One region of the Albibacterium profundi genome, then DNA from elsewhere that is predicted to be linked to it. Evidence: riboswitches for the same ligand, from Rfam matches in the RefSeq annotation. Region 1 holds a riboswitch; the other holds the start of a gene.
What was found. A riboswitch is a leader RNA that binds a small molecule or an ion and turns the genes downstream of it on or off. The one in region 1 is predicted to bind S-adenosylmethionine.
Positions count from the first base shown of each region.

Region 2: another riboswitch for S-adenosylmethionine. It lies ahead of metH (methionine synthase); the one in region 1 lies ahead of WKR92_RS00805 (O-acetylhomoserine aminocarboxypropyltransferase/cysteine synthase family protein).

Region 1 is NZ_JBBVGT010000001.1:170,986-174,379, forward strand. Features, by position in the region: gene WKR92_RS00790 (BCCT family transporter) at 1-12, opposite strand, end outside; gene WKR92_RS00795 (RNA polymerase sigma factor) at 538-1,035, shown strand; gene WKR92_RS00800 (hypothetical protein) at 1,022-1,609, shown strand; SAM riboswitch class I at 1,697-1,800, shown strand; gene WKR92_RS00805 (O-acetylhomoserine aminocarboxypropyltransferase/cysteine synthase family protein) at 2,053-3,354, shown strand; gene WKR92_RS00810 (homoserine O-acetyltransferase family protein) at 3,351-3,394, shown strand, end outside.
Region 2 is NZ_JBBVGT010000002.1:1,584,783-1,588,176, reverse strand. Features, by position in the region: gene WKR92_RS08550 (formylglycine-generating enzyme family protein) at 1-1,112, opposite strand, end outside; SAM riboswitch class I at 1,247-1,353, shown strand; gene metH (methionine synthase) at 1,445-3,394, shown strand, end outside.

The DNA.
Region 1 (3,394 bases):
AAATTTTATCATGTTTTCTTAATTGTCTCTTCCGCAGCCAAAAATTGTCGGAAACATCCTCAAAATAAAATTAAAACGAAAAAGTCTAAAACGTGTTTTCCAAACCAATTACGCATAGATCCCAAATTAATAAAATAGTATAAATTTACATAGAACAGATAACGATTTCTTTATAGCGTTATCGGGAGCAATGGTTTCACAATTGATAAAGCGTTCATTTCTCGAACTTACACCAGATTAAGCAATGTCGACCCTTAATAAGTGCGCAAAATCAACGCGACCACAATGAAAAACAAAAATCACCTTCGGGTACCTTGGTAAGACCCTTGTAAACGGTATTTAGCAATTAATTATCTATTAATTCCCTGTTGCTCTCGTATAAATCGACGAAAATAGGGATATATTAGCAAATAATTCAGTAAAAATTCACCTATGAATCCGAACAAGGTCTTGAGAGAATTTAAATAAAATAAATAACTAGCTTAGACCGAACATCAGCTGTAACAAATCTTGCTTTGCTCGCTCTAAATGGAAAGAATGGATAATAAGGAAGCACTATTTCAGGAATTGTTCGAAAAAAATTCGGAAAGGATTTTCCATTTATGCTATGGGTATACCGGAAGTAGTGATCTGGCTAATGACTTGATGCAGGAGACATTTATCAAGGTATGGCAAAATCTGGATAACTTCAGAAACCAATCGCAGATATCCACCTGGATATATCGGATCGCCATTAATACCTGTTTGTCTCACCTCCGTGTTGAAAAGAAAAAAATAGCTGATGAGCTGAACGAACATATTATCCAAACGGTTGCAGATACGGTTTCTGAAAAAGAAGAACAGGTGGAACAGCTCTACAAATGTATCGCTCAGCTGGAAGAGAATGAAAGAATTATTATAACAATGGTGCTAGACGAAGTGCCTTATCCTGAAATAGCTGAAATTTCAGGCATATCTGAAGGGAACTTGCGTGTTAAGATACATCGTATCAAAGCGAAATTAACACATTTATATAATCGATATGAAAGATTTTGATGAGATAAAGAAGCTGTGGAAAGTACAGCCAACCGAGCCGATTCATATTGAACGTGTTTGCAAGAAAATTGCACAACAGAAGCGCAAATATGAAATGCGCCTATTAATGCAAACAGTTATTGTCGCATTGGCGTTCGTGACGATTTTCACCATTTGGATCACGGCAACCTTTGTTACTTGGACCTCACATCTGGCTATGATTATTGTTATTGCTTGTCTGATATTTTACCTTCGGATTCAGATTAATGACTATCTGCGTATTAACAAATCGAGCTCACTCTTAAAGAAGCCCAAAGAATTCATACAGGATCTAAGAGATTATAAAAGATCTCGATCTAAATTGAATACAAAAACATATCAAACCTACGTAGTACTAATCAGCGTTGCGCTCGGCCTTTTCGCATTTGAGATGTATTATGTTCTCCCGTTCTGGGAGCTGATCATCTATGTTGCTGTTTCTATCTTGTGGGTAGTGCTTTGTCAATTTGTATTCATGAAGCACTATAATAACAGAGAATCGCAACGATTGCAGGAAATAATTGATAATTTAGAAAGAGTTTGCGAACAATTTTGATAAAACAATTTTGCAAATCCAATAATGGATTGTATATTTGCCAAGTGCCTTGATAAAAGGACTTGATCATTACTCACGATGAGTCTTGATTTATAAAGAAGTGGCGAGAGACTGGCTCGATGAACCACTGGCAACCATCTGAACGGAAAAGGTGCCAATTCCTGTCCCGAATTAACGGGAAAATATAAATTAATAAGACATGAAAACAACGAACATTTCTTCCCAAAATTCGCCAAGTCATTACGCGCTTAGGCAACACCCTCTTACAGTCGGATGTACATACCGAATGTGCAGCTCATCTCAACCTACCCCAAACTGCTATTGTTAAATTTGGGAAGCTCTAAGGGGCGCTATTCTATATATTCTACCATATGGAATAATCAGACACAAAACAATCTTATCATCAATTTTTTAACATTATTTAGTAAAATTATTATACCATCATGGCAACAAATTCATTGAAATTCGAAACTTTACAAGTGCATGCAGGACAGGAAGCAGATCCAACTACCGGAGCGCGGGCGGTTCCTATTTACCAAACAACGTCTTTTGTATTTGACAGTGCGGAACATGGCGCTAACCTTTTCGCTTTAAAGGAATTCGGAAATATATACACACGCATCATGAACCCGACCAGCGACGTATTCGAAAAACGTATTGCGGCGTTGGAAGGAGGCGTAGCGGCTCTAGCAGTTTCATCTGGAATGGCAGCACAGCTTATCGCGATTACGAATATCGTCGAAAGCGGTGAAAATTTTGTCAGCAGCCCTAATCTTTATGGCGGAACTTATAATCAGTTTAAGGTTACGTTTAAGCGTCTGGGTATTGAGGCACGTTTTGCAGAAAACGACGCTCCAGAGAGCTTTGAGAATCAAATAAATGAAAAAACGAAAGCTATTTTCATCGAAACTATTGGTAATCCTAGTTTTAACATTCCTGATTTTGAAAAAATAGCGGAAATAGCAAAAAAACATGATCTACCATTAATCGTAGACAATACCTTTGGGGCTGGCGGGTACCTCTTCCGACCTCTTGAGCATGGAGCAAATGTAGTTGTACATGCTGCTACGAAATGGATAGGTGGACAAGGTAGTAGTATCGGTGGTGTTATCGTTGATGGAGGGAATTACAATTGGGGAAATGGCAAATTTAAGCAGTTCAGCGAGCCTTCGGAAGGTTATCACGGTTTGGTATTCAGTGATGTATTTGGAGTAGATAGCAGCTTAGGTAACATTCAATTTATCATAAGAGCGCGTGTAGAAGGTTTGCGCGACTTAGGGACGGCCTTGTCGCCTTTCAACTCTTTCTTATTTATTCAAGGCCTAGAAACCCTGTCACTTCGTGTTCAAAGACATGTGGATAATGCGTTAGCTTTAGCAAAATGGTTGGAGGAGCATCCGCAGGTTGAGGCAGTTAGTTATCCCGGTTTATCAAGTCATCCGTCGTATGCTAATGCTAAAAAATATCTTAAAAACGGATTTGGATCGGTGTTGAGCTTCGAGATTAAGGGTGGAAAAGAGAAAGCGACTGCATTTATCGATAATCTAGAACTTACCAGCCATTTGGCTAACGTTGGGGACACGAAAACCTTGATTATTCAGCCTTCGGCAACAACGCATCAACAATTGAGCGATGAAGCGCAATTGGCTGCAGGCGTTAAACCAAACTCCCTTCGTGTTTCTGTTGGAATAGAACATATTGACGACATCAAAGCCGACTTTGAAGGTGCATTTTCAAAAATATGAAGACACACAAATTTCAATATAAAAAAACCTTTAAACTAGA
Region 2 (3,394 bases), on a different contig from region 1:
ACACATCGAAACCCGAGATTATTACTAGCACTACTAACTTCACCTTTCCCCCTACTACCAGCGATGTATCGCTCACAATACTGATCGTTACAAAGGAATGATCCGCCTCGTTGAACTCTCTTTACCATATTAGGCTCTGCCGGATCATAACTGTCACTAGGACCTTTCGGGTTTTCAGCTGGACTGGCTTTATAATAATCGGGTCTATAAAAATCTGAACACCACTCCCAGACATTGCCATCCAGATCATAGATTCCCAGACCATTGGGCTGATAAGACTTAACCGGAGCAGTGCCTACATATCCGTCAGCGCCACTATCAGTCATCGGAAAGTTTCCTTGATAAATATTGGCGACCCAATCACCACCCGGCTTAAGTGTATTACCCCAATAGTATTTGCTATTACCATTCATCGAACGTGCCGCATACTCCCACTCAGCCTCAGTTGGCAACCGTTTACCTGCCCAAGTTGCATAGGCTTCTGCATCCTCATAAGCTATGTGAACCACCGGATGATCTTCTCTACCTTCAATACTACTCCCCGGGCCCTCAGGTTGGCGCCAACTGGCACCTGCCACATAAGCCCACCAGTTTGTATAATCATTAAGGGATGCCTGCTTACCGGGTGGTGTAAATACTGCCGATCCGGGCACCAAAAGATCAAGCGGCACCGTCGGAAAGTCCTTTGGATCTAACGGTCGCTCTGCCACCGTCTGATAACCTGTAGCCTGCACAAAGCGTGAAAATTGCCTGTTAGTTACTTCATGCTCATCAATCCAAAAGCCATCTAAACTAACCTCGTGGAGAGGCTGGCTATCTGTAAACTCTTTAGAGCCCATGGTAAATGTACCTCCCGATACATAAACCATATTGGCGTTGTCAGAGCCAAGACCCTTTACAACCGGTGTGGAGTTCGCAATAGCGACGGCCCTCGACGGCATTCCGTCAGAAACACACTGGTCATGATCGTGTCCCGCCACGGCATGATCATGCGTCATTTCCATACTATCTTGCAAACCAGCTTGTTCCCCATCTTTTTTAGCGCCTTGGTTGCAGCCAATCAATAGCAATATGACGAAAAGATATAAAAATGCCTGTCTTGCTCTTATCATAATAATCCTCACAATAAATTCTTAGGATGACCAAAATAACAAAAATACTTAACTATATCTCTACTTTATTAACGATATCCAAACACCCTTCCTTTAATATTGAAAATTCTCAAAAAAATTTAGCACCTTTGTGATGCTTATAGAGAAAGATGGAGGGATTAGACCCGAAGAAGTCTTGGCAACCTGTATTTACAAGGTGCTACATTCTACCTGATTCTAGATATATCAGGAAAGATAAGCCGCGGAATATTCCTTCCTGCTCTTTCTCTAATAAATAAGCATTTTACTTTTTTACCCTTAAATACTTGATACTTAAGGATTTTATTAGGAATATGGATATTAGAGAAGCATTACGACAGCGGATTTTAGTGATTGATGGCGCCATGGGCACGATGATTCAGCACCATAAATTGGACGAAACATCGTTCCGTGGGGAACGATTTGCAGAACATTCATGTGATGTCCAAGGAAACAATGATCTATTAAATATAACACAGCCTGAAATTATTGGTCAAATCCACGAAGAATACCTAAAGGCCGGTGCGGATATCATAGAAACAAATACATTTAGCTCCCAAAGAATATCGATGGCCGACTATAAGATGGAAGACCTGGTATATGAGCTCAACTTTGAGGGGGCTAAAATCGCAAAGCGCGCGGCCATTAAATTCACGGAAGCAGACCCCACAAAGCCGCGTTTTGTCGCCGGGGCAGTCGGTCCTACAAACAGGACGGCCTCGCTTTCACCGGATGTAAACGACCCGGGGTTCAGGGCTGTCACTTTCAACGATCTAGTTGAAGCCTATTACGAACAAGTACGCGGTCTGGTAGACGGCGGTGTCGATGTTTTGCTTATCGAAACAATTTTTGACACTCTCAATGCTAAAGCAGCTATTTACGCCATTAAAAAATATGAAAAGGAGCTCAAGGGCGAGGGCAAGCTAAAGGATGATTCGCAGTTAGAGATTATGATTTCCGGAACTATAACGGACGCCAGCGGACGAACTCTTTCCGGACAAACTGTGGAGGCATTTTTAAATTCGCTTAGCCATGCCAATCCCCTGAGTATCGGATTGAACTGTGCCTTAGGTGCTAAGGAGATGAGACCTCATATTGCTGAACTCGCAGAGAAAGCGCCGTTTTTCGTATCTGCTTACCCGAACGCGGGATTGCCAAACGAATTTGGCGAATATGATGAGCAAGCACATGACACGGCTCATCTCTTGGAAGATTTTATTGAGAGTGGCTTTGTTAATATCGTAGGTGGCTGCTGCGGCACTACGCCGGAACATATTTCATGTATTGTAGAAAAGGCGAGCAAAGGGAAACCACGGAAAACAGCTTCTCCTGAGCCCCATTTACGTCTCAGCGGTTTAGAAGCGGTGACGGTACAGCCAGATACATTATTTGTAAATATCGGCGAAAGAACCAATATTACGGGTTCACCGAAATTCTCCAAGCTTATTTTAAACGACAAATATGAGGAGGCGCTCGCCATTGCACGACAACAAGTGGAAGGCGGAGCGCAGATCATCGATGTTAACATGGACGAAGGTATGCTCGACTCGGAAAAAGCAATGGTTAAGTTTTTAAACTTAATCGCTTCTGAACCGGACATCGCCAAGCTTCCTATCATGATCGATTCCTCCAGATGGTCAGTAATCCGAGAAGGACTCCAATGCCTTCAAGGCAAAGGTATTGTCAATTCAATATCCTTGAAAGAAGGAGAAGCAGAATTCCTTGCTCATGCGCGTGAAGTGATGGATTATGGTGCCGCCGTCGTCGTCATGGCATTTGATGAAACGGGTCAGGCCGATACCTTCGAAAGAAGAAAGGAAATTTGTGAACGTTCATACAACTTGCTCGTATCGATCGGCTTTCCTCCGCAGGACATCATCTTTGATCCGAATATATTGACAATTGCAACTGGACTAGATGAGCATAATAACTATGCAGTAGATTTTATTAAAGCTACGAAATGGATCAAAGAAAATCTGCCTCTCGTTCACGTTAGTGGTGGTGTCAGTAATATTTCTTTTTCGTTCAGAGGGAATAACGTCGTCAGGGAAGCTATGCATTCTGCCTTTTTGTTTCACGCCATTAAAGCGGGTTTGGATATGGGGATTGTTAATGCGGGAATGCTGGAAGTATATGAGGAAATAGATCCTACCCTCCTTCAGTATGTAGAAGATGTACTTCTTAATCGCCGTGAAGACGCAACCGAGCGAATGGTCGATTTCGCAGAAACCATTAAGGGTAAAGGAAAAACTGTCGAAAAGACT